DNA from 4 places in the Streptomyces sp. NPDC037054 genome. Region 4 is predicted to be linked to each of the others. Evidence: riboswitches for the same ligand, from Rfam matches in the RefSeq annotation. Region 4 holds a riboswitch; each other region holds the start of a gene.
What was found. A riboswitch is a leader RNA that binds a small molecule or an ion and turns the genes downstream of it on or off. The one in region 4 is predicted to bind cyclic di-AMP.
Positions count from the first base shown of each region.

Region 1: linked by a shared signal. The riboswitch ahead of ACZ7D7_RS15410 (transglycosylase family protein) and the one ahead of ACZ7D7_RS03150 (C40 family peptidase) in region 4 are both predicted to bind cyclic di-AMP.
Region 2: linked by a shared signal. The riboswitch ahead of ACZ7D7_RS25310 (M23 family metallopeptidase) and the one ahead of ACZ7D7_RS03150 (C40 family peptidase) in region 4 are both predicted to bind cyclic di-AMP.
Region 3: linked by a shared signal. The riboswitch ahead of ACZ7D7_RS21680 (M23 family metallopeptidase) and the one ahead of ACZ7D7_RS03150 (C40 family peptidase) in region 4 are both predicted to bind cyclic di-AMP.

Region 1 is NZ_JBVJSJ010000005.1:430,567-438,155, forward strand. It holds gene ACZ7D7_RS15385 (serine/threonine-protein kinase) at 1-165, shown strand, start outside; gene ACZ7D7_RS15390 (SurA N-terminal domain-containing protein) at 345-989, shown strand; gene ACZ7D7_RS15395 (nucleoside triphosphate pyrophosphohydrolase) at 1,150-2,121, shown strand; gene ACZ7D7_RS15400 (cytochrome P450 family protein) at 2,148-3,473, shown strand; gene ACZ7D7_RS15405 (transglycosylase family protein) at 3,599-4,570, shown strand; cyclic di-AMP (ydaO/yuaA leader) riboswitch at 4,748-4,919, shown strand; gene ACZ7D7_RS15410 (transglycosylase family protein) at 4,924-5,628, shown strand; gene eno (phosphopyruvate hydratase) at 5,941-7,221, shown strand; gene ACZ7D7_RS15420 (FtsB family cell division protein) at 7,338-7,589, shown strand, end outside.
Region 2 is NZ_JBVJSJ010000011.1:178,161-185,749, reverse strand. It holds gene ACZ7D7_RS25320 (HPr family phosphocarrier protein) at 1-165, shown strand, start outside; gene ACZ7D7_RS25315 (GntR family transcriptional regulator) at 351-1,046, opposite strand; gene ACZ7D7_RS25310 (M23 family metallopeptidase) at 1,242-2,018, opposite strand; cyclic di-AMP (ydaO/yuaA leader) riboswitch at 2,031-2,197, opposite strand; gene ACZ7D7_RS25305 (M16 family metallopeptidase) at 2,423-3,811, opposite strand; gene ACZ7D7_RS25300 (M16 family metallopeptidase) at 3,808-5,187, opposite strand; gene ACZ7D7_RS25295 (DNA gyrase/topoisomerase IV subunit A) at 5,513-7,589, shown strand, end outside.
Region 3 is NZ_JBVJSJ010000008.1:352,254-359,842, reverse strand. It holds gene ACZ7D7_RS21690 (PrsW family intramembrane metalloprotease) at 1-203, shown strand, start outside; gene ACZ7D7_RS21685 (aldo/keto reductase) at 234-1,178, opposite strand; gene ACZ7D7_RS21680 (M23 family metallopeptidase) at 1,445-2,479, opposite strand; cyclic di-AMP (ydaO/yuaA leader) riboswitch at 2,492-2,649, opposite strand; tRNA gene ACZ7D7_RS21675 (tRNA-Met) at 2,982-3,055, opposite strand; gene ACZ7D7_RS21670 (alginate lyase family protein) at 3,122-4,321, opposite strand; gene ACZ7D7_RS21665 (dihydrofolate reductase family protein) at 4,502-5,641, opposite strand; tRNA gene ACZ7D7_RS21660 (tRNA-Lys) at 5,705-5,777, opposite strand; gene ACZ7D7_RS21655 (amino acid permease) at 5,921-7,456, opposite strand.
Region 4 is NZ_JBVJSJ010000001.1:699,595-707,183, forward strand. It holds gene pcrA (DNA helicase PcrA) at 1-1,953, opposite strand, end outside; gene ACZ7D7_RS03145 (ScyD/ScyE family protein) at 2,041-3,222, opposite strand; cyclic di-AMP (ydaO/yuaA leader) riboswitch at 3,521-3,688, shown strand; gene ACZ7D7_RS03150 (C40 family peptidase) at 3,697-4,905, shown strand; gene ACZ7D7_RS03155 (hypothetical protein) at 4,937-5,290, opposite strand; gene ACZ7D7_RS03160 (C40 family peptidase) at 5,691-6,764, shown strand; gene ACZ7D7_RS03165 (hypothetical protein) at 6,724-7,589, opposite strand, start outside.

The sequences.
Region 1 (7,589 bases), on a different contig from region 4:
CGCCGCCGCATCGGCCTGCTCCTCCTCGCCCTCGGCGACCGCGCCGCCGCCCACGACACGCTGGCCCGGCTGCTGCACGACGTGGAGCGCGTCCAGGGTCCCGCGCACCCCGTAGCGGCCGAGGTGCGGCGCACGCTCCAGTGGCTCGGACAGGTCCGCGGCTGACCGGCGGGCGAAGGACGACGGACGCAGGACGACGGGCGAGGGACGAGCGGCGAGGCGCGACGGTGCCGGAACTGCCCGTGAATCGTTGGTCGAATGGGTTGGCCAAAGCTGGGCCACTGCCTACCATCGATCACCGCAAGACTTTGTGCACCGTCGCACAATCTCCTCGGGAGGTTTCCTTGCACCGCCGCCGTCGCTCCGCGCTCCTGCTCACTGCCGCGATCGCCGCGGGCCCACTGATCACCGCCTGCGGCAACGACGCGCACCCGGGCGCCGCGGCCGTCGTCGGCGGTGAGCGGATCACGGTCGCGCAGCTGGAGAACCGGGTCAACGAGGTGCGCGCCGCGCAGCGGGCCGCCGTGCGGGACGAGTCCCAGTACGAGCAGGCCATCGCCCGTACCGGCCGCCTCACCCGCGACACCCTGCACAACATGGTCCTCGACCAGGTGCTGCACCGCGCCGCGCGGGACGCGGGCGTGACCGTCACCCGCAAGGAGATCCAGCAGATGCGCGCCGGCCTGGAACAGCAGGCGGGCGGCGCGAAGGGCCTGGAGACGGCCTGGCTCCAGCAGTACGGCATCGCGCCCGAGCGGCTCGACGAGAACCTGAAGCTCCAGCTGGAGGCGCAGAAGCTCGCCAAGCAGCTCGGCACCGACACCTCGCGCCCCGAGTTCTGGAAGGCGCTGTCCAAGGCCTCCGAGAAGCTCGACATCGACCTCAACCCGCGCTACGGCACCTGGGACGTCGAGAAGAGCGGCCGCGTCGACGCGAAGACGCCGTGGGTGCGGGACGTGACGGCGGCAGCGCAGCAGCAGCCGGCGTGACCCGGCCGCCGGTCGCGGCGGCCTGTGGACGACCGGCCCGTCGGCGTCCGGCCTGTGGACAACCGGCCTGTGGACAACCGGTCTGTGGACAGCGGGCCTGTGGACAGCGGGCCTGTGGACAACCGCGGGGGCTGTCGGGGGCGTGGGTTACGTTCGGATCGTGAACGCAATCAGCCCCGAGGCCGCCCCCGGCCGTGTCGTCCTGCTCACCACCAGCCACCGCGTCGCCCCCGGGCTGCTGTCCTGGCCCGCCTGGCAGGCGCTGCGCGACGCCGACCGCGTGCTGTGCGCGGACGGCGCCCATCCGCAGCTGCCGTACCTGCGGGAGGCCGGCATAGCGGTCGACGAGGCGTCCCCGACCGCCGAGGAACTCGTCGACGCCTGCGCCGGCGGCCGCACGGTCGTCGTCGTGGCGACCGGTGAGGGCGAGCCCGCCCTCACCGATGGCCTGGCGCGCCTCGCGGGCTCCGGCCGGTTCCGGATGCCGGACCTGGAGCTGCTCCCCGCCTCCTACGACCTGCCCGGCGCCCGGCTGCTCGACCTCGTCCAGGTCATGGACCGCATCCGCGCCGAGTGCCCGTGGTCCTCGCGGCAGACCCACAATGGGCTCGCGAAGTACGGCATCGAGGAGGCGTACGAACTGGTCGAGGCGATCGAGGAGGGCGACCGCGACGAATTGCGCGAGGAACTGGGCGACGTCCTGCTCCAGGTCGTCTTCCACGCCCGCATCGCCGAGGAGGACCCGGAGGCGCCGTTCTCCGTGGACGACGTGGCGGGCGGGATCGTCGCCAAGCTCGTCCACCGCCATCCGCATGTCTTCGGGGACGCGACGGCGACCACCCCCGAGGAGGTCAAGGAGCACTGGCTGCGCACCAAGGCGGTCGAGAAGCGGCGCACCTCCGTCACCGAGGGCATCCCCCTCGGCCAGCCCGGCCTGGCCCTCGCCGCCAAGCTGGCCTCCCGGGCCCGCACGGCCGGCCTGGACGTGCCGCTGCCCCGCGTCGAGGGCATCGGCTACGAGCTGCTGGCCCTGGCGGTCCGGGCGGAGGCGGAGGGCGTCGACCCGGAGGCGGCCCTGAGAGCGGCGGCCCGGGCCTACCGCGACGCCATCAGGGACACGGAGAACCGCTGACCGGCGTCCCGGATACGGTCGAGCACGTGACCAACCAGCCCCACTCCCGCCCCGCCGCCCCCGAACTCTTCACCTGGGAGTTCGCCTCCGACCCCTACCCCGCCTACGCCTGGCTGCGCGAGCACGCCCCCGTGCACCGCACCCGGCTGCCCAGCGGCGTGGAGGCCTGGCTGGTCACCCGCTACGCCGACGCCAAGCAGGCCCTCGCCGACCAGCGCCTGTCCAAGAACCCGGCGCACCACGACGAACCCGCGCACGCCAAGGGCAAGACCGGGATCCCCGGGGAGCGCAAGGCCGAGCTGATGACGCATCTGCTCAACATCGACCCGCCGGACCACACCAGGCTCCGGCGGCTGGTCAGCAAGGCGTTCACCCCCCGCCGCGTCGCGGAGTTCACGCCCCGCGTGCAGGAGCTCACCGACCGGCTCATCGACCGCTTCGCCCGCGAGGGCTCCGCCGACCTCATCCACGACTTCGCCTTCCCGCTCCCCATTTACGCCATCTGCGACCTGCTCGGCGTCCCCCGCGAGGACCAGGACGACTTCCGTGACTGGGCGGGCATGATGATCCGGCACGGCGGCGGCCCGCGCGGCGGTGTCGCCCGCTCCGTGAAGAAGATGCGCGGCTACCTCGCCGACCTCATCCACCGCAAGCGCGCCGCCCTGCCCGCCGAACCGGCCCCCGGTGAGGACCTCATCTCCGGCCTGATCCGCGCCTCGGACCACGGCGAGCACCTCACGGAGAACGAGGCGGCGGCGATGGCGTTCATCCTGCTGTTCGCCGGCTTCGAGACCACCGTCAACCTCATCGGCAACGGCACCTACGCCCTCCTCACCCACCCCGGGCAGCGCACCCGCCTCCAGGACTCCCTCGCCGCCGGCGAACGCGACCTGCTCGAAACCGGCGTGGAGGAACTCCTGCGCTACGACGGCCCGGTGGAGCTGGCCACCTGGCGGTTCGCCACCGAACCGCTCTCCCTCGGCGGCCAGGACATCGCGCCCGGCGACCCCGTCCTCGTCGTGCTGGCCGCCGCCGACCGGGACCCGGAGCGGTTCGCCGACCCGGACGTCCTCGACCTCGGCCGCAAGGACAACCAGCACCTCGGATACGGGCACGGGATCCACTACTGCCTCGGAGCGCCCCTCGCCCGGCTGGAGGGACAGACCGCGCTCGCCACGCTCCTCACCCGCCTGCCCGACCTGCGACTGGCCGTGGATCCCGACCAGTTGAGGTGGCGCGGCGGTCTCATCATGCGCGGACTGCGCACCCTGCCCGTCGAGTTCACACCCGAGGGTGCCCGGCCGACCCCGGACCGCGACCCCGGCAAAGGTGACACACCGTCAGAGCTGTGATCTTAACGTGATCTGCGCGGCATGAACTTGTGACGGCTGATCGAATGCCTATACGTTTCCGGATCAGCGTGGCGCCGAGTCCCACTCGCCGCGCCGTTCACTGCTGTCTCGCGAAAGGCCCCCGCATGCTCTCCGGGAACGGTCGTCACCGTCGCCCCCGCCAGGCTCCGGCTCTCCTTGTCGCGGCCGGAGTGACCGGCTCCGCCATCGCCATCCCGCTGCTCGGCGCGACCGGCGCGAGCGCGGCCGACGGCGCCTCGTGGGACCGGGTCGCGGAATGCGAGACCGGCGGCTCGTGGAGCCAGAACACCGGCAACGGGTACTACGGCGGGCTCCAGTTGACCCAGGAGGACTGGGAGGCGTACGGCGGGCTCGACTTCGCCTCCAGCGCCGACCAGGCCAGCCGCTCGCAGCAGATAGCCGTGGCCGAGCGGATCCTCGCCGACAGGGGCGCCCACGCCTGGCCGACCTGCGGGCTGCTCGCGGGCCTCGACGGCGACGGCGGCGACGCCGACGTGGACACCGGCGTGTCCGAGTCGCCCGACTCGACCGACACCTCCGATTCCTCCGACTCGTCCGGCTCCTCGGACGGGTCGAGCGGGCCGGACTCCGGTTCGACACCTTCCTCGGACCCGTCCGACGGCACCACCCCCTCGGACTCCTCGGACGAATCCGGCGATTCCGGCGACACGGGTGCGAGCCCCGCCCCCAGCGAGTCCGCCGACTCCACCAAGCAGGACGACTCGGACAAGTCCGAGCAGGGCGACGGCGCTTCGGAGGGCACGGAGACCGGCGGGACCGGCACCGGCCGCCACCGCGGCCCGAGCGCCGAGGAGAGCGCCGCCGACGGCCGCGAGGACGGCTCCTCCGGCCGCCACGCCTCACGCGACGCGGCAGCCGCCCGCGACGCCGGCGACGGCACCTACACCGTCCGCACCGGAGACAACCTCTGGGCCATCGCCGACTCCCTCGACCTCCGCGGCGGGTGGCGCGAGCTCTACACCGCGAACCAGGAAGCGATCGGCGCCGACCCGGACCTGATCCTGCCCGGTCAGAAGCTTGCGGTGCAGGGCGAATCGGTCGAAAAGCAGCGGTAGTTCACGTCACGGTTCGCCGTGGAATGTCCGGTTTAAATGCAGTGAGAGATAGGTCTCAGAAGCCCTGATCGTCTTTGAAATTCGGCGGCGCGCGTGTCTACGGTCAAGGCCGCTCGCCATCGCGGGCACCGGCCGCCGCAACGCCGAATCCTGCCAGTGGCGGCCCGGTAACAGTCGTCGCGTCAAGCGCCGTAGGCAGGAGCGGGGGACCCAAGGTAAGTGCCGGGCCCAGCAGTTGAGCTGGACCGGCTTGGGGTGAAGCCGCGCGCATCGAGAGGTGCCGCGCGGCCGGGCAACTCAACCGGCCCGAACCCGACAGCTCACCTCGCAGGCGTCGGTGAGGGGATCCAACCATGCTGTTTTCCGGCAAGGGCAAGCACCGTCGTCCGTCCAAGGCCACTCGCGCCATCGCCATCGCCGGCGTCACCGGCGCCGCCGTCGCCGCCCCGCTGATGGCGTCCGGCACCGCCTCCGCCGCCACCGCCTCCGAGTGGGACGCCGTCGCCCAGTGCGAGTCCGGCGGCAACTGGTCCATCAACACCGGCAACGGCTACTACGGCGGTCTGCAGTTCTCCGCCTCCACCTGGGCCGGCTACGGCGGCACGCAGTACGCGTCCACCGCCGACCAGGCCACCAAGGAGCAGCAGATCGAGATAGCCGAGAAGGTTCTCGCGGGTCAGGGCAAGGGCGCCTGGCCGGTCTGCGGCACCGGCCTGTCCAACACGCCGTACGGCGGCGGCAGCTCCTCCTCGTCCGACTCGGGCTCCGGCTCCGGCCAGAGCGCGGGCGGCGACACCGCCACCACCGACCGCTCCGCCGAGCAGCCCGCCTCCCGCTCGCAGGAGCGTCCGGCCGCGAAGAAGACCGTCACCACCCCGACCGGCAAGAAGGTCAAGAAGGGCGACGGCGAGTACAAGGTCGTCAAGGGCGACACCCTCAGCTCCATCGCCGAGGAGCACGACGTCAAGGGCGGCTGGGCGAAGCTGTTCGAGCTGAACAAGGACATCGTCGAGGAAGCCGACCTCATCTACCCGGGTCAGCAGCTGCACCTGAAGTGACACCTGAACCGACACGCGGTTCGCAGCCCGGACCCTCGTGAACCCCCCGCCCCGGTGCGTCCTTCCCCCGTACGCACCGGGGCGGGGTCATGCGTGTCCGGGCCGCGTGTCGTCGGCTCTTTCCCCACTCTTCATCCGCCACCCCCTTTGTTCCGACGGTGAACAATGGGTACCGTCTGTCTGTCCACGGGACGGTCGGTCGGCTGGCCGACGGCCCGGGGGCGGTTAGGCTCTAGTCGCAAGGCACACCAAGGCCGCCCACGGCCCCCGTGCCCCGCACTTCCAGCGTCACATCCCAAGAAGGAGATGCTCGTGCCGTCCATCGACGTCGTCGTAGCCCGGGAAATCCTGGACTCCCGAGGCAACCCCACGGTCGAGGTCGAGGTCGGCCTCGACGACGGCAGCACGGGTCGTGCCGCCGTCCCGTCCGGCGCCTCGACGGGCGCCTTCGAGGCCATCGAGCTCCGCGACGGCGACCCCAACCGCTACCAGGGCAAGGGCGTCGAGAAGGCCGTCCTGGCCGTCATCGAGCAGATCGGCCCGGAGCTGGTCGGCTACGACGCCACCGAGCAGCGCCTGATCGACCAGGCGATGTTCGACCTGGACGCCACCGACAACAAGGGCTCGCTGGGCGCCAACGCCATCCTCGGCGTCTCGCTCGCCGTCGCCCACGCCGCCTCCGAGGCCAGTGACCTGCCGCTGTTCCGCTACCTGGGCGGCCCGAACGCGCACCTGCTGCCGGTGCCGATGATGAACATCCTGAACGGCGGCTCGCACGCCGACTCCAACGTGGACATCCAGGAGTTCATGATCGCCCCCATCGGCGCGGAGTCCTTCTCCGAGGCGCTGCGCTGGGGCACCGAGGTCTACCACACCCTCAAGAAGGTGCTGAAGAGCAAGGGCCTGGCCACCGGCCTCGGCGACGAGGGCGGCTTCGCCCCGAACCTCGGCTCCAACCGCGAGGCCCTCGACCTCATCCTCGAAGCCGTCAAGGAGGCCGGCTACACCCCCGGCTCCCAGATCGCCCTGGCGCTCGACGTCGCCGCGTCCGAGTTCTACAAGGACGGCTCCTACCTCTTCGAGGGCAAGGAGCGCTCCGCCGCCGAGATGACCGAGTACTACGCCGAGCTGGTCGACGCGTACCCGCTGGTCTCCATCGAGGACCCGCTGTTCGAGGACGACTGGGCCGGCTGGCAGACCATCACCGAGAAGCTGGGCGACAAGGTCCAGCTCGTCGGCGACGACCTGTTCGTCACCAACCCGGAGCGCCTGGCCCGCGGCATCGAGGACGGCGCGGCCAACGCGCTGCTCGTGAAGGTGAACCAGATCGGTTCGCTCACCGAGACCCTGGACGCCGTCGAGCTGGCCCAGCGCAACGGCTTCAAGTGCATGATGTCCCACCGCTCCGGCGAGACCGAGGACGTCACCATCGCCGACCTGGCCGTCGCCACCAACTGCGGCCAGATCAAGACCGGCGCCCCGGCCCGCTCCGAGCGCGTCGCCAAGTACAACCAGCTGCTGCGCATCGAGGAGATCCTCGACGACGCCGCGGTGTACGCCGGCCGCAGCGCCTTCCCGCGCTTCAAGGGCTGACCCGGCCCACGCGGCCGACCCGGCCGTAGAGGCAGCGTCGTACGTACGTCCCCGTACCCGGTCCCGTACCGTGTGCGGGGACGTACGCGCGTGGGAAACGGGAGGCGGGGAGACACATGGCCGTGAAGGACCGGGACCGGTTCTCCACCACGACCAGGCTCAAGCTGCTCGGGGAGCAGACCGCGGCGCGGGTCTACCGCTCGCAGACCCGGCGCCAGGCCCGCCGCTCCCGGCTGACCGGCCGGGCCGCGCTGCTCGCCCTGGTGGTCTGCTCACTGATCGTGGCCCTGGCCTACCCGATGCGGCAGTACGTCTCCCAGCGCGCCGAGATCGCCGACCTCGAACGGCAGAAGCAGCAGGCGAAGGAG
Region 2 (7,589 bases), on a different contig from region 4:
GGCGACCCCGTCAACGCGGCGTCCATGCTGGCCGTCCTCGGTCTCGGCGCCCAGGGCGGCGAGGAGATCGTGCTGGCGTCCGACGCCGAGGGCGCCGACGCCGCCCTCGACCGTCTGGCGAAGCTGGTCGCCGAGGGACTCGAGGAGCTTCCCGAGACCGTCTGAGCCACCGGGCGACGACAACGACGGAACCGCGCCCCCGCCTTTTCGGCGGGGCGCGGTTCTGTTGTTTTCCGCGGCGCGGATGCGGGCATGCGAAAGCAGCGCGACAGGGAATTCACGCCGCGCGAGAAAAAGGGCACGCCGAATAGCCCTCGCTGAATATCTCTTCTTTGTATACGGCGCTCGTGTTAATGCCGCAGGCTCGGTGTGTTTACGGAATGTTGCGAGTTCCTCACACGGTCCGGGCGCTCGCCCCGGGACCCGAACCGCAGCCGGTGCGCGGCGGCGGAGCGCTCGGTGTGCAGCGCGGTGACGGCACGCGCGCGCTCGCTGTCGCCGCGGGCCACGGCGTCGACGATCGCGCCGTGCTCCGCCCAGGAGTCCGCCGGGTTCGCGGACGCCTCCACCGCGTACATCCACGCGATCTTGTGGCGCAGCTGGGTCAGCATCGAGCCCAGCGCCTGGCTGCCGGCCGCCTGGGCGAGCGTCTCGTGGAACCAGCCGCCCAGGGAGCGCAGGTCGTCGCTGTTGCCGCGCCGGGCGCGCTCCTGGCCGAGCCGGACCAGGCCGCGCAGCACCTTCAGGTGGGCCTCGGTGCGCCGCTGGGCGGCCCGGGAGGCGCCGAGCGGCTCCAGCAGCAGCCGCATCTCCAGCAGGTCGGCGGCCTCCTGCTCGGTCGGTTCGGCCACGCACGCGCCCGCGTGCCGCCGGGTCACCACGAACCCCTCGGCCTCCAGGGTGCGCAGCGCCTCCCGGACGGGGACGCGTGAGACGCCGTAGCGGCGGGCGAGGAGTTCCTCGGTGAGCCGGCTGCCGCGCTCGTAGACACCCGCGACGATGTCGTCCCGGATCGCCGTGCACACCGAGTGCGCCGGAATACGCATGACCGACCTCCGCCTTAATCCCCGTGAAACGCCGACGATGGACGCGTGTTCCGTGACTCTATTGCAATGAGCCGGAATTTCCGACGGCAGGCAGAAATCCATGGACACTTTTTGCGTGCGGGGCGGCCCGAAACGCCGAAAGCCCCGGCCGGTGGGCCGGGGCCGGGCGGGAGACGTTCCCGGGCTTCGGTCGCGTCAGACGCCGACGCCGTGGGAGCGCAGGTAGGCGACGGGGTCGATGTCGGAGCCGTACTCCTGTGACATCCGGGCCTCGAAGTGCAGGTGCGCGCCGGTGACGTTGCCGGTCGCGCCGGACAGGCCGATCTGCGTGCCGGGCGTGACCTGCTGGCCGACCGAGACGCCGATGGACGACAGGTGGCCGTACTGGGTGTACGTGCCGTCGTTCATCCGGATGACGATCTGGTTGCCGTACGCGCCGCCCCAGCCGGCCTCGACGACGGTGCCCATGCCGACCGCACGGACGGGCGTGCCGCTCGCGGCGTGGAAGTCGACGCCGGTGTGGCTGCCGGAGGACCAGACGGCGCCGCCGCTCTTGTAGCCGGTGGAGACGTACGAACCGGCGATCGGCGAGACGTACGTGGTGAGGCGCTTGCGCTCGGCCTCGCGGGCGGCGCGCTCCTTGGCCTCGCGGGCCCGTTCGGCGGCCTCCTCGGCGGCCTGCGCGGCCCTCTCGCGGGCGGCCTCGGCGGCCTTGCGCTCCGCCTCCGCGACCTCGGCGGCGTGCTCCTGGGCCGCGACCTGGGCGTCGATCTGCTCGGCGATCGCGTCGCCGATGTCGACGACGGGGGTGAGACCGGTCTGCTCGGCGGCCGGTTCGGCGGCGAGCGCCGGGGCCGTGAGGGTGCCGACGACGCCGGTGGCGGCGAGGGCCGCCACACCCGCCGCGCGGGCGGTGGAGCGCTGTATGCGGCTGGGACGACGGTGCTTCCCGGTGGCGCGCGTGAACGCCATGTAGAGGCTTGTCCTTTCCTTCCCTCTCGCCTACCGGGTTAGCTGACGGGTTCGGAGCAGGAAGGTCTCCTACGGACCCCCTCGCGGCACGCGCGGGCGTCCGATTCACCCCAGGGACTGCGATGCGGGTCCCCGGCTCCCCTGGCTCGCGCCGTACGGGGACTCGGCGATGGCTGTCCGGTGCCGCGGGTGCGGCGCACTGCCTGACGGACAGCCCGGATGAACCTAAAGGGGACATCTTTCAATCCCCAAACGGATCCGGCCTTTTGTAGCGCATGCCACAGGGCAGACAGGCAGTCTCTCCCCCAATCCTCACCAATTCCGGCATACAGGGGCCCCGGTGGCGCTTCCGCCCCCGGGGCCCCTGGTTCACCCGTGGTTCTGACGGGCCGTCGGCGCGCGTCCTACTCCGCGGAGACCACGCTGACCGCGCCGATGCCTAGGGCCTCGACGGGCGCCTTGATCTGCGCCGCGTCGCCCACGAGGACGGTCACGAGCCGGTCGCCGGGGAAGGCGCTGACGACGGCCGCGGTGGCCTCCACGGTGCCGGTCGCGGCGAGCTGCCGGTACAGCGTGGCCTGGTAGTCGTCGGGCAGGTGCTGCTCGACCTGGTCGGCCAGCGTGCTCGCGACGGCCGCCGCCGTCTCGTACTTGAGCGGCGCGACACCCACCAGGTTCTGCACGGCGACGTCGCGTTCGGCGTCGGTGAGGCCCTGAGCGGCGAGCGTGCGCAGCACCGTCCACAGGTCCGCGAGGGCCGGCCCGGTGTTCGGGGTGTCGACGGAGCCGCTGATGGCGAGCATCGCGGCGCCCGAGCCGTCCGGGGCGGACCGCAGGACCTGCGCGAACGCCCGCACACCGTAGGTGTAGCCCTTCTCCTCGCGCAGGACGCGGTCCAGGCGGGAGGTGAGCGTGCCGCCCAGGCAGTACGTGCCGAGCACCTGCGCCGGCCACACGCGGTCGTGGCGGTCCGGGCCGACGCGGCCGATGAGCAGCTGCGTCTGGACGGCGCCGGGCCGGTCCACGATCACGACGCGGCCGGTGTCGTCGGCGGTCACCGGCGGCACCGGGCGGGCGGCGGCCGTGGAGCCGGTCCACGCGCCGAGCGTATCCGCGAGCAGGGCATCCAGGTCGGTGCCGGTGAGGTCGCCGACGACCACGGCCGTGGCGGTGGCGGGCCGGACGTGCCGCTCGTAGAAGGCGCGCACCGCCGCCGCGTCGACCGCGGCGACCGTGTCCTCGGTGCCCTGGCGAGGGCGCGACATGCGCGAGTCCGCCGGGAACAGCTCCTTGGACAGCTCCTTGGCGGCCCGCCGCGCCGGGTTGGCCAGCTCGTGCGGGATCTCGTCGAGGCGGTTGCGGACGAGCCGCTCGACCTCGCTGTCGGCGAACGCGGGCGCCCTGAGGGCGTCGGCGATCAGGCCGAGGCCCTTGGCCATGCGGGAGGCGGGCACCTCCAGGCTGAGGCGGACGCCGGGGTGGTCGGCGTGCGCGTCGAGCGTGGCGCCGCAGCGCTCCAGCTCGGCGGCGAACTCCTCGGCGGAGTGCTTGTCGGTGCCCTCGGAGAAGGCGCGCGCCATGATCGTGGCGACGCCGTCCAGGCCGGCGGGCTCGGCCTCCAGGGGCGCGTCCAGGAGGATCTCGACGGCGACGACCTGCTGGCCGGGGCGGTGGCAGCGGAGCACCGTGAGGCCGTTGTCGAGCGTGCCGCGCTCGGGCGCCGGGAACGCCCACGGCTTGGGCTCGCCGCCCTGCGGCTGGGGGTGGAAGTCCATGGGGGCCAGGTCGGTCACTTGGCCATCTCCTCGTTCTCGTCGGTGGCGTCGGAGGTGGCGTCGGAGCCGTCGGCGTCCGCTTCGGCTTCGGGCGCCGTCGGCTCGTAGACGAGCACCGCGCGGTTGTCGGGGCGCAGGCGGGCCTTGGCGACCTCCTGGACCTCCTCTGCGGTCACGTCGAGGACACGCTGCACGGCCGTCAGGGCGAGCTGCGGGTCGCCGAACAGGACCGCGTACCGGCACAGTTCGTCGGCGCGGCCCGCGACCGTGCCGAGGCGGTCCAGCCACTCGCGCTCCAACTGGGCCTGGGCGCGCTCCATTTCCTCGGCGGTGGGGCCCTCCTCGGCGAACCGGGCGAGCTCCTCGTCGATCGCGGTCTCGATGACCGGCACCTCCACGTCGCCGGACGTCTTCACGTCCAGCCACCCCAGGGAGGGCGCCCCGGCGAGCCGCAGCAGGCCGAAGCCGGCCGCGACGGCCGTGCGGTCGCGCCGCACCAGGCGGTTGTAGAGGCGGGACGACTCACCGCCGCCGAGGACGGTCAGCGCCAGGTCGGCCGCGTCGCACGCGCGTGTGCCGTCCTGCGGCAGGCGGTAGGCCGCCATCAGCGCCCGCGCGGGGACCTCCTCCTCGACGACCTCGCGCAGCTGCTCGCCCATGACGTCCGGCAGCGTGCCGTCGCGCGGGGCGGGCTTGCCGTCGTGCCCGGGGATGGAGCCGAAGTACTTCTCGATCCAGGCCAGCGTCTGCTCCGGGTCGATGTCGCCGACCACCGAGAGCACGGCGTTGTTGGGCGCGTAGTAGGTCCGGAAGAACGCGCGCGCGTCCTCCAGCGTCGCCGCGTCCAGGTCGGCCATGGAGCCGATCGGAGTGTGGTGGTAGGGGTGGCCCTCGGGGTAGGCGAGGGCGGTCAGCTTCTCGAACGCCGTGCCGTACGGCACGTTGTCGTAGCGCTGGCGGCGTTCGTTCTTGACGACGTCGCGCTGGTTCTCCATCGACTCCTCGTCGAGGGCGGCCAGCAGGGAGCCCATGCGGTCGGCCTCCAGCCAGAGGGCGAGCTCCAGCTGGTGGGCGGGCATGGTCTCGAAGTAGTTGGTGCGCTCGAAACTGGTGGTGCCGTTGAGCGAGCCGCCCGCGCCCTGCACCAGCTCGAAGTGACCGTTGCCCTTGACCTGGGCGGAGCCCTGGAACATCAGGTGCTCGAAAAGGTGAGCCAGGCCGGTGCGCCCCTTGACTTCGTGGCGCGAGCCGACGTCGTACCAGAGGCACACCGCCGCGACCGGGGTCAGATGGTCCTCGGAGAGCACCACGCGCAGGCCGTTGGCCAGGCGGTGCTCGGTCGCTGTCAGGCCGCCGGAGCCTGCCTGGGCTGTGGCCGTGTGACCCATGGGCATGTACGTCCCTTCGATCGCGGAACAACAATGGAAAACCGCAGAATGCTGCCGGTCCTGCCACTGTATGCAAGCGTGCGGACCCGCGGCGAAGTTCCCGCAGCGCGTACGCCGAGAGCGAGAAGCGGGTTCCCCCGTGCGAGGGCGTAACCTGCGGGCAGCGCCGGGCCGGGGCCCCCGTCTCGGGTCCTGGTCGGTCGCTGTCAGTGCCGCGGTCCACAATGGTCCGCGTCAGACCCGTCCGTTCACGCTTCAGCAAGAGTGAGCCGGAGGGGCGACGTGAGCGCCCCGTAGGCGAACGACCGGAAATCAGAAGGAGCCGGCAGCGATGGCCCGCCGTAGTACGAAGACCCCGCCGCCCGACGACTCGTACGAGGAGAAGATCCTCGACATCGACGTCGTCGACGAGATGCAGGGCTCCTTCCTCGAGTACGCGTACTCGGTCATCTACTCCCGCGCACTGCCCGACGCCCGCGACGGCCTCAAGCCGGTGCACCGCCGCATCGTCTACCAGATGAACGAGATGGGGCTGCGCCCCGAGCGGGGTTACGTGAAGTGCGCCCGCGTCGTCGGCGAGGTGATGGGCAAGCTGCACCCGCACGGCGACGCGTCGATCTACGACGCGCTGGTGCGCATGGCGCAGCCCTTCTCCATGCGCGTCCCGCTGGTCGACGGCCACGGCAACTTCGGCTCGCTGGGCAACGACGACCCGCCGGCCGCCATGCGGTACACCGAGTGCCGCATGACCGAGGCGACCAGCCTGATGACCGAGTCCATCGACGAGGACACGGTCGACTTCGCGCCGAACTACGACGGCCAGGAGCGGGAGCCGGTCGCCCTGCCGGCCGCGTTCCCGAACCTCCTGGTGAACGGCGCCTCGGGCATCGCGGTCGGCATGGCCACGAACATGCCGCCGCACAACCTGCGCGAGGTCATCGCCGCGGCCCGCCACCTGATCCGGCACCCGAACGCGGATCTCGACGCCCTGATGAAGCACGTCCCGGGCCCGGACCTGCCGACCGGCGGCCGCATCGTCGGCCTGTCCGGCATCCGCGACGCCTACGAGACCGGCCGCGGCACGTTCAAGATCCGCGCGACGGTCACCGTGGAGAACGTGACGCCCCGCCGCAAGGGTCTCGTCGTCACGGAGCTGCCGTTCGCGGTCGGCCCCGAGAAGGTCATCGCCAAGATCAAGGACCTCGTCGGCGCGAAGAAGCTCCAGGGCATCGCCGACGTCAAGGACCTCACCGACCGCCAGCACGGCCTGCGCCTGGTCATCGAGATCAAGAACGGCTTCGTGCCGGAGGCGGTCCTCGAGCAGCTCTACAAGCTGACGCCGATGGAGGAGTCCTTCGGCATCAACAACGTCGCGCTGGTGGACGGCCAGCCGCTCACGCTGGGTCTGAAGGAACTGCTGGAGGTCTACCTCGACCACCGCTTCGAGGTCGTGCGGCGCCGCTCGGAGTTCCGCCGCGGCAAGAAGCGCGACCGGCTGCACCTGGTCGAGGGCCTCCTGACGGCCCTGGTCGACATCGACGAGGTCATCCGGCTGATCCGCTCCAGCGACAACTCCGCCGAGGCCAAGCAGCGCCTGATCGAGCGCTTCTCGCTGAGCGACACGCAGACGCAGTACATCCTCGACACGCCGCTGCGCCGGCTCACCCGGTACGACCGGATCGAGCTGGAGGCGGAGCAGGACCGGCTGAACGCGGAGATCGAGGAGCTGACCCGGATCCTCGACTCGGACGCGGAGCTGCGCAAGCTGGTCTCGAATGAACTGGCCGGCGTCGCCAAGAAGTTCGGCACCGACCGGCGCACGCTCCTGCTGGAGTCGGCGGGCGTCCCGGCCGCCGTGCCGCTCCAGGTCGCGGACGACCCGTGCCGGGTGCTGCTGTCCTCGACGGGCCTGCTGGCCCGCACGGCGAACGGCGAGCCGTTCCAGGAGGACGCCAACGCCAAGCGCGTCAAGCACGACGTGATCGTCTCGGCCGTCCCGGCCACGGCGCGCGGCGAGATCGGCGCGGTCACCTCGACGGGCCGCCTCCTGAGACTGAACGTGGTCGACCTCCCGCAGCTCCCGCAGGAGATGCCGACGGCGAACCTGTCGGGCGGCGCGCCGCTCGCCGAGTTCGTGTCCCTGGAGGACGACGAGACGGTGGTGTGTCTGACGACGCTGGACGAGTCGTCGCCGGGTCTCGCGCTCGGCACGGAGCAGGGCGTCGTGAAGCGTGTCGTGCCCGACTACCCCTCGAACAAGGAGGAGTTGGAGGTCATCACGCTCAAGGAGGGCGACCGGATCGTCGGCGCGGTGGAGCTGCGCACCGGCGAGGAGGACCTGGTCTTCATCACGGACGACGCGCAGCTGCTGCGCTTCCAGGCCTCGCAGGTCCGCCCGCAGGGCCGTC
Region 3 (7,589 bases), on a different contig from region 4:
CCCCGTACGGCCAACCGGCATACGGCCAACCCGCGTACGGCCAGCCGGCATACGGACAGCCCCCGCACGGACACCCCGCGCACGGACACCCCGCGCCTGGACAGGCGGCCTACGGCCAGGCCGCGTACGGCCAGGCCGCGTATGGCCAGGCCGCGTATGGCCAGGCCGCGCCGTATCCCGCGTACAACCCGTACCAGTCATAGGGACCGCACCGGCCGCACCGGCGCCGGGCGTTACTCCGACGCCCGTGTCAGCCGCGTCACCTCGTCGTCGGTGAGGGTCAGCTCCGCCACCCCCAGCAGGTCCGGGAGCTGTTCCACCGTGCGGGCGGAGGCGATCGGGGCGGCGACGGTCGGCTGCGCGGCGAGCCAGGCCAGCGCCACGGTGGCGACCGGCGCGTCGTGCGCGGCGGCGACCTCGTCGAGGGCGGCGAGCACCCGGCGCCCGCGCTCGGTCTCGAGGTGCTTGGCGGCGCCGCCCGCGCGCGGGCTGTCCACGGTCGTGCCGGGCCGGTACTTGCCGGTCAGGAAGCCGGAGGCCAGCGCGTAGTACGGCACGGCGGCGAGGCCGGCCCGCTCGGCGAGGTCGCGCAGGCCGCCCTCGTAGGTGTCGCGGGAGACCAGGTTGTAGTGGGGCTGGAGTGCCACATAGCGGGCGAGGCCCTCGCGGTCGGAGAACTCCAGGGAGGCCCGCAGCCGCTCGGGCGTGATGTTGGAGGCGGCGATGTGCCGGACCTTCCCGGCCCGCACCAGCTCGTCCAGGGCGCCGACGATCTCCTCGACCGGCACCTCGGGCTTGTCGAAGTGCGTGTAGTAGAGGTCGATGTGGTCGGTGCCGAGGCGGCGCAGGGAGGCGTCGGCGGCGGCCTTGATGTTGGCGGCGGTCAGGCCCTGGTAGTCGGGGTGCTGGCTGACCTTGGTGGCGACGACGACGTCGGAGCGGTTGCCGCGGGCCTTGAGCCACTTGCCGATGATGGTCTCGGACTCGCCGCCGCTGTTGCCGTCGGCCCACGCCGAGTAGGAGTCGGCGGTGTCGACGAAGTTACCGCCCGCCTCCGTGTAGGCGTCGAGGACGGCGAAGGACGCCGTCTCGTCGGCGGTCCAGCCGAAGACGTTGCCGCCGAGGGCGAGGGGGAAGACTTCGAGGTCGGACGAGCCGAGCTTGCGAAGAGTAGTCATGCCGTACGTCAACGGCCGTTGCGGGGGCGCCCATTCCGCACCGCCCGCAAAGATCGCGCAACGCCACGCGAACGCCGCGCGGGCACGCGTGACCGGCAGCCCTGACGTCGGGGGGTTGCCGCCAGGACCGCCGGGGTCGGGAGGGACGTGCGTCGGGGAGCTCCGCGTCAGAGACGCGTGGGGGCACCCCGCGTCATACGTGCGGGGAACCCCACGTCAGTCGTGCGGGAACTCCACGTCAGTCGTGCGTGAGGAGGAATCCCACGTCAGGGGTTGAGACCCTTGCTGCGCAGCCACGCCAGCGGGTCGATGCCGCCGTCGGCACCGTCCGGGTGGACCTCCATGTGGAGGTGGGCCCCGGTGACGTTGCCGGTGGCGCCGACGCGGCCGATGACGTCTCCGGTGGTGACCTTCTGGCCGACGCTGACGCTGATCGACGACTGGTGGCAGTACCAGATCTCCGTGCCGTCCTCGAGGGTGAGGATGGTGCGGTAGCCGTAGGAGCCGGCCCAGCCCGCCTCGGTGATGGTGCCCGTGTGGACCGCCTTGAGGAGCGTGCCGGTGGGCGCGGCGAAGTCGGCGCCGGTGTGGTACCCGGAGGACCACATCGCGCCGGCCTGCCCGAAGACGGAGCTGACGGTGTACGAGGAGGTCGGCAGCGTGTACTGGCGGGCCAGTTCGGCGAGCCGCTCGGCCTCGGCCTTCTTGCGGGCCTCCTCCTCGGCCTTCGCCTTGGCGGCGGCGGCCTTCTCCTCGGCCTCCTTCTCCGCCTTGGCGGCCGCCTCGGCAGCGGCCTTCGCGGCGGCTTCGGCGGCGGCCTCGGCGGCCTTGTCCTCGGCCTGGCTCTGCTGCTGCTCGGCCTGCGCCATGATCCGGGCCCGCAGCGCCTCGCCGGCGTCGGCGGTGCTCTGGTCGGCGGTGGCGGCCGAGGCGACGCCCACGCCGCTGAGCGGATTGGCGGTGCCCTCGGAGGTGTCGTCGTCCGAGATCAGGGAACCCACGTTGGGGAGGTCCGGCATGGAGATCGACACCGGCGGCTTGCCGGTCTGCGCGGTGGCCATGCCGCCCGCGCCGACGGCGGCTATGACGCCGACGCCGAGAACCGTGGAGCTGCGGGCGAGCCCGCCGCCGCGCTGCTTGGCGACGCGATGCCTGCCGCGTACCGGGCGGATGGACTCCTCGGTGGGGTTCCACTCCTCGAACGGGCCCTCGTCGCTGCGGTATTCGCCGTAGCCGAAGGTGTCTGCGGTGCGCTGGCTCGGCACGAACGGGGCCTCAGGGGCAGGCCGGTTGGACGCCACGTGGGCGTACTCCTTTCCTTCCTTCTCCGCCTACCGGGTTAGCTGACGGGTTCGGAGCAGGAAGGTCTCCTACGCGCGTATATCCGTCATGCTGCCACGAGGACCTACGCGCGATTCACCCCAGGGTGGTGGTTCCCCGGTTCCCTCGCGGGATTCGGCGCGTGAGCACGGAGCCGCCTTCTGTGACGGCTGGGACGACCGCGCTGCGTTATCGAACGTTAATAGACGCGGGGCGCGGATTCCAAGCTGTTCCTCTTGATCATTAACGATTTCCGCGCGGACGTACCTGTCACGACCGGTGAAAAACGGGCGAGTTGACCACCCCGCACACACCTTGCGCACGCAGCGTAAACACATCTCGGAAACTGATGGTGTGTCAGTTGTTATCGGAGGGGGACGAGTCCGTCACGGAGCGTGGGCGTCGTGGGCGGAAAACACCGAAGGCCGCGGGCGGAAACACCGAGGGCCGGAACCCTTTCGGATTCCGGCCCTTGACCTTCAGTAGCGGGGACAGGATTTGAACCTGCGACCTCTGGGTTATGAGCCCAGCGAGCTACCGAGCTGCTCCACCCCGCGTCGTTGTGACTCCAGTGTACGTCATCCGCGGAGCCCTCAGCACCACGGTTTGTTTGCGGGCCCGCATCATGGCTGTCCGGCGGGCTTCTCGCCCGGCTTCGCGGCGTGGGTCAGGTTCTCCCAGGCCACGGACAGATGGTCCGTCGCGGCGGACCGCGCCGTCCCGGCCGCGAGCCGGTGCGCCGCCGGGACGGAACCGCCGAGCCGGTCCTCCAGGTGGTGCAGGGCGACCTCCAGACCGGGCCCCAGGGAACCGCCCGCCCTCCCGGCGCCGCCGTTCCTGCCCCCGCCGCCGGCCCGCTCGCCGCACGGCCCGGCGGCCACGCGCTCGCCGAGCTGCTGACGTGCGTGCAGCGCGAGCGCGGCCGTCAGCCGGTCCTTGACCTCGTCGTACAGGTCGACGCCCTGGTGCCAGGCGGTCTCGGCGATGTGGGAGGTGGCGGCGATGCCACGGCCGACCTGCCCGAGGCCGCGGCAGGTGTCCCGCGTCACGCCCTTCTGCCCGGAGAAGTAGGCGGGCACGCGCGCCCGGAACCGCGTCAGGGCCCGGTCGAAGGCCTTGCGGTCCTCCAGGAACACGGCGATCGAGAGCTGCGCGTCGGTCATCACGAGGTCCTGACTGCCGCCGCCCCGCGGGGGGTTCCGGCTGACGGCGGGCAGGTGGACGCTGCGCAGCATGTCCTCGAAGCGCCGGACCCGCTCGGCGGGCCAGCCCGCGCCCGGCGTGTGCCGCACGATCTCCGCGGCCCGCGCCCACGTGGTGGCGGCCCACCCGGCGTCCTGGATGCCGTGCCCCTTCAGCCTGCCGGACCAGGCGTCCATGATCTCCCTGGCCTTGACGGCGTGCTGCCGCTTGCCGGTGACCGTGAACAGCAGGGCCTGCGTGTACGCGGCGATGGCGTCGGCGCGCTCCTCGGCGCATCCGCGGCCGGGCGTCCCGCCGGCGGCGCAGGTGACCGTCTCGTGGGGCCGGGGACGGTACTTGTAGGAGCCGTACTTGCTGTCCCGCATGCCGAGGTAGGCCTTCAGCCACGGCTGCCTGCCCGCGGTCACGTTCTCCCGTACGGCGGTCAGCTGGTCCTTGCCGACGAGGACGCCGGGGTGCGTGAAGTCGGCGTCGGCGGGCAGGGTGCGCGCCATGGCCCGGCCATCCGGCCCCTCGGTCCCGCAGGAGGCGAGGAGGGCGGCGGCGAGGGGAAGGGCGAGGAGTGCGGCCGTACGACGCCGCCGCGCCGCCGGTCCGACGGATTCGCCGCCGCGGCTCACGGAACGCCCCCGCCCGGCCGGCCTCGTGGACTCCCCCGGCCCCCTTCGCCCCTTCGACCTCACTGACCCCATCACGACTCCCTCCGCGTCACCGCGCGTGCCGGTTCACTGGCAGCGTGACGCGGTGGCATGCGGGGCGCAGGATCTGATGGGCCGAAGGGAGTCGGCCACGGCGTGCCGTCAGGCGGGCGGGTCCAGCAGATGCCGGTTGGGCGCCGTGGCCCGCTCCTCGTACTCGGGCAGCACGACGACGTCGACGCCCGCCGCCGCCAGCACGCCGCTGCCGTCGGCGCCCGTGACGAAGGTGTCCGGCTCCCGCCAGGCGGTCACCACACGGCGGACCCCGGCGTCGAGGATCAGGCGGGCGCAGGGCCGGGGCCGGGAGGCGCGGCGGGCGCAGGGTTCGAGGCTGCTGTAGACCGTCGCGGAGGCGAGCCTCGGATCGGCGGGGTCGAGCTTGGCGAGGGCGGCCTCCTCGGCGTGCACGACGGGGTCACCGGCCTCCCGCGAGTGCCCGCGCGCGAGTTCGGTCCCGTCGGCGGCGACCACCACGGCCCCGACGCTGAACGCGGTCGCCGACGGCGGGCACAGCGCCGCCAGGTCGCAGGCCAGGGCGAGCCGGTGCCGGTCGGCGGCGGACGGCACGGCGCCCGTGCCGGGCGCGGTGGGCTCGTAGCGGAGCAGGACGACGTCCTCCAGGCGCCGGGTCTCCACGAGCCGCAGCCGGCCGCCCTGGTAGCCGCCGGGCCCGAACATGCGGGGCGCGCCCGGGTCGCCGACGAACAGCGGGGCGACGACGAGCTGGAGTTCGTCGGCGAGGCCCTGCTGGAGGAGCTGGGTGTGGACGGTGCCGCCGCCCTCGACCATGAGCCGCCCGACGCCGCGCACGTCGTGCAGGTGCTCCAGCAGCGCGCGCCAGTCGAGGGACGGGCCGAGCGGGACGACGTCGGCGGCGATGCCGAGCCGCCGGGCCCGGCCGGCGCCCTCGTCGGTGGAGTAGAGGACCTTGTCGCCGCCGGTGTGCCAGAAGTTGGCCGCCGGGTCGAGGTCGCCCGACCCGCTGACGGTGACCTTGAGCGGGTATGCGGGCCGCCCGGCGGCACGGCGGGCGGCTCGGCGCTCGGGCGAGTTGACGAGCAGCCGGGGGTTGTCGGCGCGGATCGTGCCGGCGCCGACGAGGATCGCGTCGACGGACGCCCGCACCTCGTCGACCCGGTCGAAGTCGGCCGGCCCGGACAGCAGCAGCCGCTCGGGGCCGGTGTCGTCCAGGTAGCCGTCGAGGGAGACGGCGGCGGACAGCAGGACGTACGGCAGAGACATGGCCACCATTCTCCGCAACGACGGAGCCCCCGGCTCGAACCTGCCGAGCCGGGAGCGTTGTCGTAGGCCCTGTGGGACTCGAACCCACAACCAATGGATTAAAAGTCCACTGCTCTGCCAATTGAGCTAAGGGCCCAGGCGATGTTGCCTCCCCGAGCATAGCGGGACGAGGCCGTGTGTCCGATCGGGTATCGCGACCCGGCCGCGCCGCGGAAGCGGACCCGGCCGCGCCGCGATGGCGGCGCGGCCGTGCGGGTGGCGCCTTGGGACGGACGTGGCTTACGGATCCACCGGTTCGGGTGTTCCCGCGCGGGCCGCCTCGCGGGACCGGGTGCGTTCGTGGTCCGGGTTGAGGAACCAGTGGCGGGCCGACGCCAGCCACCAGGTCGCGGCGAAGCCCAGGACGGCCAGGACGGCGACCGGGGCGTAGTTGAAGGACTCCCAGGTGACCGGGGAGACCTGCGGCAGCATGAACAGGACCGTGATCACGCCGACCCACCCGACCGCGACCACGCCGATCGGGCCGGACCAGCGGCCCAGGTGCCACGGCCCCCGTTCGAAGGCGGCGCCCTTGCGCACCCGCAGGAAGGTCGGGACGACGTAGGCGATGTAGAGGCCGATCACGGCGATCGAGGTCACCGCCGCGTACGCCGTGACGTTGATCAGGTACGGCAGGCCGAGGGCGAGCGCGCCCAGGGCCGCGAGCCAGACCGCCGCGACGGGGGTGCGGGTGCGCGGGCTGACGGTGTGCCAGATGTGCGAGAAGGGCAGGGCGCCGTCGCGCGAGAAGGCGTAGATCATGCGGCTGTTGGCCGTGACGGACGCCATTCCGCAGAACAGCTGCGCCCCGATCACGACGAGCAGCAGCAGCTTCCCGGCGGTCGCGCCGAGCGCGTCGAGGAGGATCTGCGCGGGCGGCGCGCCCGTCGGCGACGTGAGGGCGCCCTCGTAGGACTGGATGGCGAAGGTGAAGCCGAGGAGCAGGACGAAGCCGGCGATCCAGGACGTCCAGATGGAGCGGACGATGCCCTTCGGGCCGGCGGTGGACGCGTCGCGGGTCTCCTCCGTCATGTGGGCGGAGGCGTCGTAGCCGGTGAAGGTGTACTGCGCCATGAGCAGGCCGAGCAGGACGACGTACGGGCCGCTGCCCCAGCCGGTGTTGTTGACGAACTCGCCGAAGACGAACGACGCGGACCGGTGTTCGTCCGGTACGAAGGTCAGCGCGCCGACGATGACCGCGACGCCGATCACGTGCCACCACACGCTGATGCTGTTGAGCAGGCCGACGATGCGCACGCCGAAGGTGTTGAGCAGGCCGTGCAGCACGAGGATCGCGGCGAAGAGCAGGATCGTGCGGCCCGGGGTCACCTCGAAGCCGAACTGGAGGTTGAGGTAGGCGCCGAGGAAGGACGCCGCGCCGAAGTCGATGCCGGCGGTCACGGCGACCTGGCCGAGGACGTTGAACCAGCCGGTGAACCACGCCCAGGCGGCGGCCGTGCGCCGGGGCGCCAGGCGGTGCGCCCAGAAGTACAGGCCGGCCGACGTCGGGTACGCCGAGCAGATCTCGGCCATCGACAGGCCGACGAACAGCGTCATCAGGCCGACGGCGACCCAGCCCCAGGTGATCACGGCGGGCCCGCCGGTGTTCATGCCGAACAAATAGAGGGTGAGGCAGCCCGACAGCACCGAGATGATGGTGAAGGAGACCGCGTAGTTGGAGAACGCCGACATGCGGCGGGCGAGAACCTGCGTGTAACCGAGCTGGGCGAGCCGCTCTTCGTCCGACAGCCCACTCGCTTTGCCGTCTTCTGTCATGCCCCCAGCGATTCCCTCGCCGGGGGCACGACATTCGCCGTGCGGCGGGTCAAAGCGCTTGCCCACCACACCGGTTCAGTTCACCGCTCACGCCTCAGCGTGCCCGCGCGATGTGCCTCATGCGCTCCGCGCC
Region 4 (7,589 bases):
GAATTCGAGACCCTTGGCGGTGTGCAGGGTCATGAGGGTGATGACGCCGTCGCCGTCCTCCTCGTCCGGGATCTGGTCGGAGTCGGCGACCAGCGCGACCTGCTCCAGGAAGTCGGACAGCGAGGCCGACTCGCCCTCCGCGCGCTCCTGCTCGAACTCCAGGGCCACGGCGGCGAGTTCCTGGAGGTTCTCGATGCGGGTCTCGTCCTGCGGGTCGGTGGAGGCCTGCAACTCGGCCAGGTACCCGGTTCGTTCGAGCACGGCCTCCAGGACGGTGGCCGGTCCGGCGCCGGACTCGACGATCGTGCGGAGGTCCTCCATCAGCGTGTTGAACCGCTTGACCGCGTTCGTGGAGCGCGCGGCCATGCCGTACGCCTCGTCCACGCGCTTCAGCGCCTGCGGGAAGCTGATCTTCTCGCGCTGGGAGAGGGCGTCGATCATGGCCTCGGCGCGCTCGCCGATGCCGCGCTTGGGGACGTTGAGGATGCGGCGCAGCGGCACCGAGTCCTCCGGGTTGGCCAGCACCCGCAGGTAGGCCAGGACGTCCCGGACCTCCTTGCGCTCGTAGAAGCGGACGCCGCCGACGACCTTGTAGGGCAGGCCGACGCGGATGAAGACCTCTTCGAAGACACGGGACTGGGCGTTGGTCCGGTAGAAGACGGCGACGTCCCCGGCCTTGGCCTCGCCGGCGTCGGTGAGGCGGTCTATCTCGTCGGCGACGAACTGCGCCTCGTCGTGCTCGGTGTCGGCGACGTACCCCGTGATGGCGGCGCCCTGACCGGCGTTGGTCCACAGGTTCTTCGGGCGGCGGGACTCGTTGCGCTCGATGACCGCGTTGGCGGCGCTCAGGATCGTCTGCGTGGAGCGGTAGTTCTGCTCCAGCAGGATCGTCGTCGCGTCGGGGTAGTCCTCCTCGAACTGGAGGATGTTGCGGATGGTCGCGCCGCGGAAGGCGTAGATCGACTGGTCGGCGTCGCCGACGACGCAGAGTTCGGCGGGGCCGAGGTCGTCGGGGCCGGGGGGTACGTCCTCGTCGTGCGCGCCGGTGCCGACGAGTTCACGGACGAGGGCGTACTGGGCGTGGTTGGTGTCCTGGTACTCGTCGACCAGGACGTGCCGGAAGCGGCGGCGGTAGTGCTCGGCGACGTCCGGGAAGGCGCGCAGCAGGTTGACCGTCGTCATGATCAGGTCGTCGAAGTCGAGCGCGTTGGCCTCGCGCAGGCGCGACTGGTACAGCGCGTACGCCTGGGCGAGAGTTTTCTCGAAACCGTCGGCGGCCTGGGCGGCGAAGTCCTCCTCGTCGATCAGCTCGTTCTTCAAGTTGCTGATCTTGGCGCTGAAGGACTTGGGCGGGTAGCGCTTGGGGTCGAGGTCCAGGTCGCGGCAGACCAGGGCCATCAGACGCTTGGAGTCGGCGGCGTCGTAGATCGAGAACGACGACGTGAAGCCGAGCTTCTTGCTCTCGCGGCGCAGGATGCGCACGCACGCGCTGTGGAACGTCATCACCCACATCGCGTTCGCGCGCGGGCCGACGAGCTGCTCGACGCGCTCCTTCATCTCACCGGCGGCCTTGTTGGTGAAGGTGATCGCGAGGATCTGGCCGGGGTGGACGCCCCGCTCGGCGAGGAGGTGGGCGATGCGGTGCGTGAGCACGCGCGTCTTGCCGGAGCCGGCGCCGGCCACGATGAGCAGGGGGGAGCCGGAGTGCACGACGGCCGCGCGCTGGTTGTCGTTCAGCCCTTCGAGCAGCGCCGCCGCGTCGATCACCGGGCGGGGGGCGCCGTCCCGGTAGTGGGTGTCGCGGTCCGGGGGCAGGTCGAACTTCCCGCCGAACAGGTCGTCCGGAACCGGTTCCGGTACGTGGTCGTCCTCGGGGGGCGGCGGGGGCTCTTCCTCGTGGGCCCTCGGGGCCTGGAGGCTCGCCAGGAAACTGTCGTCAAAGAGGCTGCTCATCGCTCTACGAGTCTAGGGCGCCCCACTGACAGCCCGCCGCCACCTCGAGAACATCACACGGTTCGCACCGGACGGGCGGACCGGGACTCAGAAGTTGAGGATCTTCCAGAGCTGGCCGCCCGGCGTCTTCTTGCCCTCCATGACGGTGCCGTCACGGTCCGCGACGGACCAGGCGGAGACGTAGAGCTTGCCGTCGTGCGGGTCGATGGCGAGGCCGGCCGGGAACGGCACCTTCACGTTCGTGCGCCGCTCGTGGGCGCGCGCGTCCTTCACACGCGCGTCCTTCGTGTGGGCGCCCTTCGTGTGGGCGCCCTTCGCGTAGTGCGAGACCTTCGTCACGACGCCGCCGAACAGCTGGCTGACGTAGAGGTCGCCCTTGCGGTTGACGGCGACGCCGGTGATCGGGCCGAAGCCGGACTTCCAGTCGAGGATCTTGCCGGTGCGGACGTCGACGCGCCACACGCGCGCGGTGGGCTTGTCGGTGAGGCCGTTCAGCTCGCCGACGTAGAGCTTGCCGTCGGGGCCGAGGGCGAGGGAGGTGGGGACGGCCTCACGCCCGTCGTGGTCGGGGAAGACCGTGAAGGGGCGGGCCTTGCCGGACTTCGAGACCTCGACGAGGTCGTTCCCGGCGGCGTCGGCGACGATCTTGCGCCCGTCGGGCAGGGCGAGCACGGCGTACGGGTTGGACTCGACGGACGTCTTGTGCGGGTTGTGCCGCAGCTCGACGGCGGTGATGTCGGCGGCGATCCTCGCCTTGCCGTGCTTGATCTTCAGCAGTTTGCCGAGGGTGTTCCAGGGCGGGGTGGTGGGGACGCCGGAGCCGGGCGGGGCGTAGGTCTCGACGGCCCACAGGCGGCCGTGCAGGGCGGAGACGCCGTCGACGCCCGTGGCGAAGCCGCCGTCCGGCTGCGCGATGGACGGGAGCCCCTTCACCACCCGGTGGTGCTTCCACGCGCCCTTGTGCCAGTGCACCTTGGTGACGGCGGAGGTCAGGCCGATGCACATCTCGCCCTCGGGTCCCTGGCCGATGCACTTCTTGCCGCCCCGTCCCGCCTCGGCGACGTACAGGTTCCCGTGGTCGTACGAGAGCTGCCGGGGGTTGTCGAGACCGGTCGCGACGACCTTGACGACCGGCTTGCCGGCCGTACGTCCTCCGTCGGCGCCGGCCGTACGTCCTCCGTCGGCGCCGGCGGGTGCGACGCCCGCGCAGACGGCGAGCGCGACGCCCGTGGCGACGACGAGCGCGGCTCGCGTTCTGGGTTTTCTCATGCCGTACATGCCCTACCTCTCTCAGCGGCCACGGCACCGCACCGTGGCTGGCTGGAAAGTAGCGACCCGGAACGGGATAAGCGCCTTGTAACGTTCAAACCACGTCCGAACCCGCCCAAATCCCTCCAGATAGACCACTGCGCGCAAATCCTCCCGATAGACCACTCCACGCAAGGCCCTGACCGAAGGTCACGAAAATGTATCGGGCATATCACCCACCAACCTTCACAGGCACCACACGGGTTGGCTACCGTGCCGGGCAGGCCGCACGACCCCCACCGGCGAAGGTCGCCGGGCCGCGCGGCCTCCGCCGAGTCCGGCGCGCCCGAACGGCGTCCGGAGCCGGGGACCCACCGACCTTGGGGTGAATCGGCCGAGCTCCCTCGTGAGCCGGCCGTAGGGCACACCTTCCGACCCAACCGCCCGAACCCGACAGCTAACTCGGTAGGCGGAACACGGAAGGAGTCGCCTCCCTTGGCGTCGCACCGCAAGCCACGTCCCGCCCAGGCGCGCGTCGCGGGCATACGGACCCCCGCCCTCGCCACGGCGGCCCTCACGTCCGTGGCACTGCTGTCCCAGACGGCCAACGCCGCGCCCGCAGACGACCGACCGAGCCTCGAAGAGGTCGAGAAGAAGGTCGACGACCTCTACCGCCAGGCGGAGTCCGCGACCGAGAAGTACAACTCGGCCAAGGAGAAGACCGCCAAGCAGCGCAAGCAGGTCGACACCCTCCTGGACGACATCGCCAAGCGCACCCAGGAACTCAACGAGGCCCGCGAGGAGCTCGGCTCCTACGCCGCCGCCCAGTACCGCACCGGCGCCGGCGTCCCCGACACCGCGACCTTCCTGCTCGCGGACACACCGCAGGACTTCTTCGACCGCTCCCAGCTGATGGACCGGCTCACCGGCCGACAGAAGGAAGCGGTCGACGCGTACTTCACGCAGCAGTCCGCGACGATGAAGAAGCGTCAGGAGGCCACCAAGAGCCTGGAGACGCTCACCGACTCGCAGACCGACCTGAGGACGGCGAAGGCGACCGTCCAGAAGAAGCTCTCCGAGGCGCGCGAGCTGCTGTCCGAGCTGACCGCCGAGGAGAAGGCGCGGCTCGCGGCGATCGAGAAGAAGAAGCAGGAGGAGGCCGCCCGCAAGGCCGCCGAACTGGCCCGCCAGCAGGAGGAGGCCGCCCGCGAGGCCCGCGAGAAGGCCGCGGCGGCCGAGGCGGCGGAGCAGGAGCAGGAGAGCGGCTCCACCGGCGGTTCGACGGGCGGCTCCACGGAGACCGGCACCGGCGGCTCGGACTCGTCCACGACCGACCCGACGTACGCGAGCAAGGGCGAGAAGGCCGTCTCCTTCGCCCGCGCCCAGATCGGCAAGCCGTACGTCTGGGGCGCCACCGGCCCCGACTCCTACGACTGCTCGGGCCTGACGCAGGACGCCTGGCAGGCCGCGGGCGTCAGCATCCCGCGCACCACGTGGGACCAGGTCAACGCCGGCACGACGGTCCCCGTCTCCCAGGCGCAGCCCGGCGACCTCGTCTTCTTCTACGACGACCTCAGCCACGTCGGCATCTACATCGGCAACGGCATGATGATCCACGCGCCGAAGCCGGGCACGTACGTCCGCGAGGAGTCGATCTTCTACGACGGCGAGTCGTCGATCCACAGCGTGGTGCGGCCGGCCTGAGCCGCCGACCGCGTCACCGGATCCCCAGGACTCAGGTCCACAGGACGGCGATGAAGATGTTCGCCGTGGTCAGAAGGCCGACGAGACCGAAGAGGCTCTTGTCGGCCTTCTCCTCGTCGCGCTTCACGTAGACCAGGCCGAGGATCACGATCAGCAGGGCCAGCTTCACGCCGATCTTGATGTTGTCGACGGTCTGGTCGTCGGCCTGGTTGAGGCCGACCAGGACCATGCCGGTGACCAGCATCGTGACGGCGCCGTGCAGCATGGCGGGGGTGAAGCGGGCGGTGCCCGCCCCCATGGCCTTCATCTGAGTGAGGAAGCCGCCGAGCAGGGCGGCGATGCCGATGATGTGCAGGCCGACGAAGAGATGGATGAGTACGTCCATGGTCCCGGAGCCTAGCCGGGGCGTCGCGAGGGCCATGGGCGGCCCCGGCGGCACAGCCTCGCTGAAGGACTCCATAACACCGCGCCGCGCCCTCCCGCCGCCGAATCGGGCGGATCGGTCACGGCGCTGCGGGAAGTCGACCGTGGCGGAACGGTACTGCGGTCGGTTCCGGGCACGGAACGATCCCCTCCCACCAGTTCCGTGCAACGCCCGGCCCGGACCGCGCAACCGCGCCTAGCGTCCTGTCCCAGGTGACCGGCGCTCCACAGGCCGCCCGGCGGGGGCGGCGGCCGGACACCTCCTCCAGAAAGTCCGGCGGCGGCACGCTCCCCCCTTACGGGCCGCCGCCGGACGCGGAACCCGCCCCCGCGGCGGGCGGCGAAAGGACGTGGATTCCGAGGTGGCAGCGCATCGCAAGCCCCGAAAACGCGCGCCGGGCGGCGGCAGATCCCGTACGGCGGCCACGATCGCCCTCGCGGGCGCGGCGACGGCGACGGTCCTCGACGGGACCGGGCACGCCGAGCCGCGGCCGACGCCGGCGAAGGTCAGGGCGGAGGTGGACCGGCTGTACCGGGAGGCGGAGGTCGCCACCGAGAAGTACAACGGCGCGAAGGAGAAGGCGGAGGCGGCCGAACGGCGGCTCGGGGACCTGCGGGACGAGGCGGCGCGCAAGCAGGACCGGGTCAACGAGACGCGGGAGGCGCTGGGTTCGGCCGCGGCGGCCCAGTACCGCGCGGGCGGACTGGACCCGGCGCTGCAACTGGCCCTCTCCGCCGACCCGGACCGCTACCTCGACGGGGCGGAGTTCGTGGACCGGGTGGGCGTCCGGCAGCGGGCGGAACTCGCCCGGATGCGCGAGCAGGTGCGCGAGGTGGAGAAGCTGCGCGGCGCGGCGCGCGTCGAACTGGCGTCGCTCAAGTCCCGTCAGGCGGACCAGAACCGCCACCGCAGGACCGTCACCGGCAAGCTGTCCGAGGCGCGCCGCCTCCTGGCCCGCCTCACGGCGGAGGAACGGGCCCGCAGGACACTGGCCCCGCAACGGGCGTCACGTTCCTCGGCACCGACGGCGCCAGCGGCGGGCGAACAGGCCGCCACACCGGCGTCCGCACCGGCGCGCGCGGCCAACTCCCGCGCGGCGGCGGCCATCGCGTACGCCTACGGCAAGATCGGCGCCCCCTACGTCTGGGGCGCGACCGGCCCGAACGCCTTCGACTGCTCGGGCCTGACCCAGGCGGCGTACCGCGCGGCGGGCATCTCCCTGCCCCGCACGACGTACACCCAGATCAACGCGGGCCGCCGCGTCTCCCGCGCCGAACTGGCCCCGGGCGACCTGGTCTTCTTCTACTCGGGCCTGAGCCACGTGGGCCTCTACATCGGCAACGGCAAAATGATCCACGCCCCGAACCCGTCGTCCACGGTCCGGGTGTCCCCGATCAGCGAAATGCCGTTCGCGGGGGCGACGCGGGTGGTGTGACCAGCCTCGGCGAACGGATCGAGGTACGCAGGTGAGCGGTCCGGGCGTGCACGGCGGCGGGATCCATGCGTGTCGGCTCCTTCCGTAGGCCGGTTCCCGCGCCCGCGGCGGCGTTGGTGTCGCGGCAGGCTCGGCAGAGGCCGCCGGGGAGGGCTTCGGGGCGGCCGGGGACGCCGCAGTCCGTGCACTCCATGAGCAAGCGACGCGGCTGTACGGCCGGGATTTCCGGCACCGGAGGCATCTTGTCCACGAGTCTGCGCCGGACGAACGCCCGTGGTGAGTGGACCTGTTCGGGCAGCCCGGCGACGAGGATCCGCAGAAGCTGATCCGGACTCACGTCACGGGCAAGCCAGTCCGCGGCCAGCGGCTCCAGCGCGGCGCAGTCGTCGGACGACAGCGCGAGACGCGGGTCGCTGAGGCCGAGCCGGGCGAGGGTGAGGTGGGCGGTGGAAGGGGTGGAAACGTGCGGCCTCGGAGAGGGTACGACGGCAGCCGGGGCGGGGGATTCGACGGCGGTGTCCTTGAGTTCCGCGGCGGGCGCAGCAGTCAGGTCGGCTCCGGCATCCGCCGCGTCGCCGTCGAGGAATCGCGCCCACCAGTCGTCCTGCCGGGCGATCCGTGACCAAAAGGTCCGGAAGACCCACCGGGTGCCGTGAGTGACCCCGTCGGTGGGCTCCACACGGCACCGTACGCGCCGCAGGTGGCCGGCCCTGCCCAGCGCGTTCAACGCGGACCGTACGGCCTGCTGACCGTAGAGCGGCTGGGCCTTGGCGATCGTCTTGGCGTCCATCGCGGCGTTGTCGCAGAGCCGGTCGAGGAGACTCG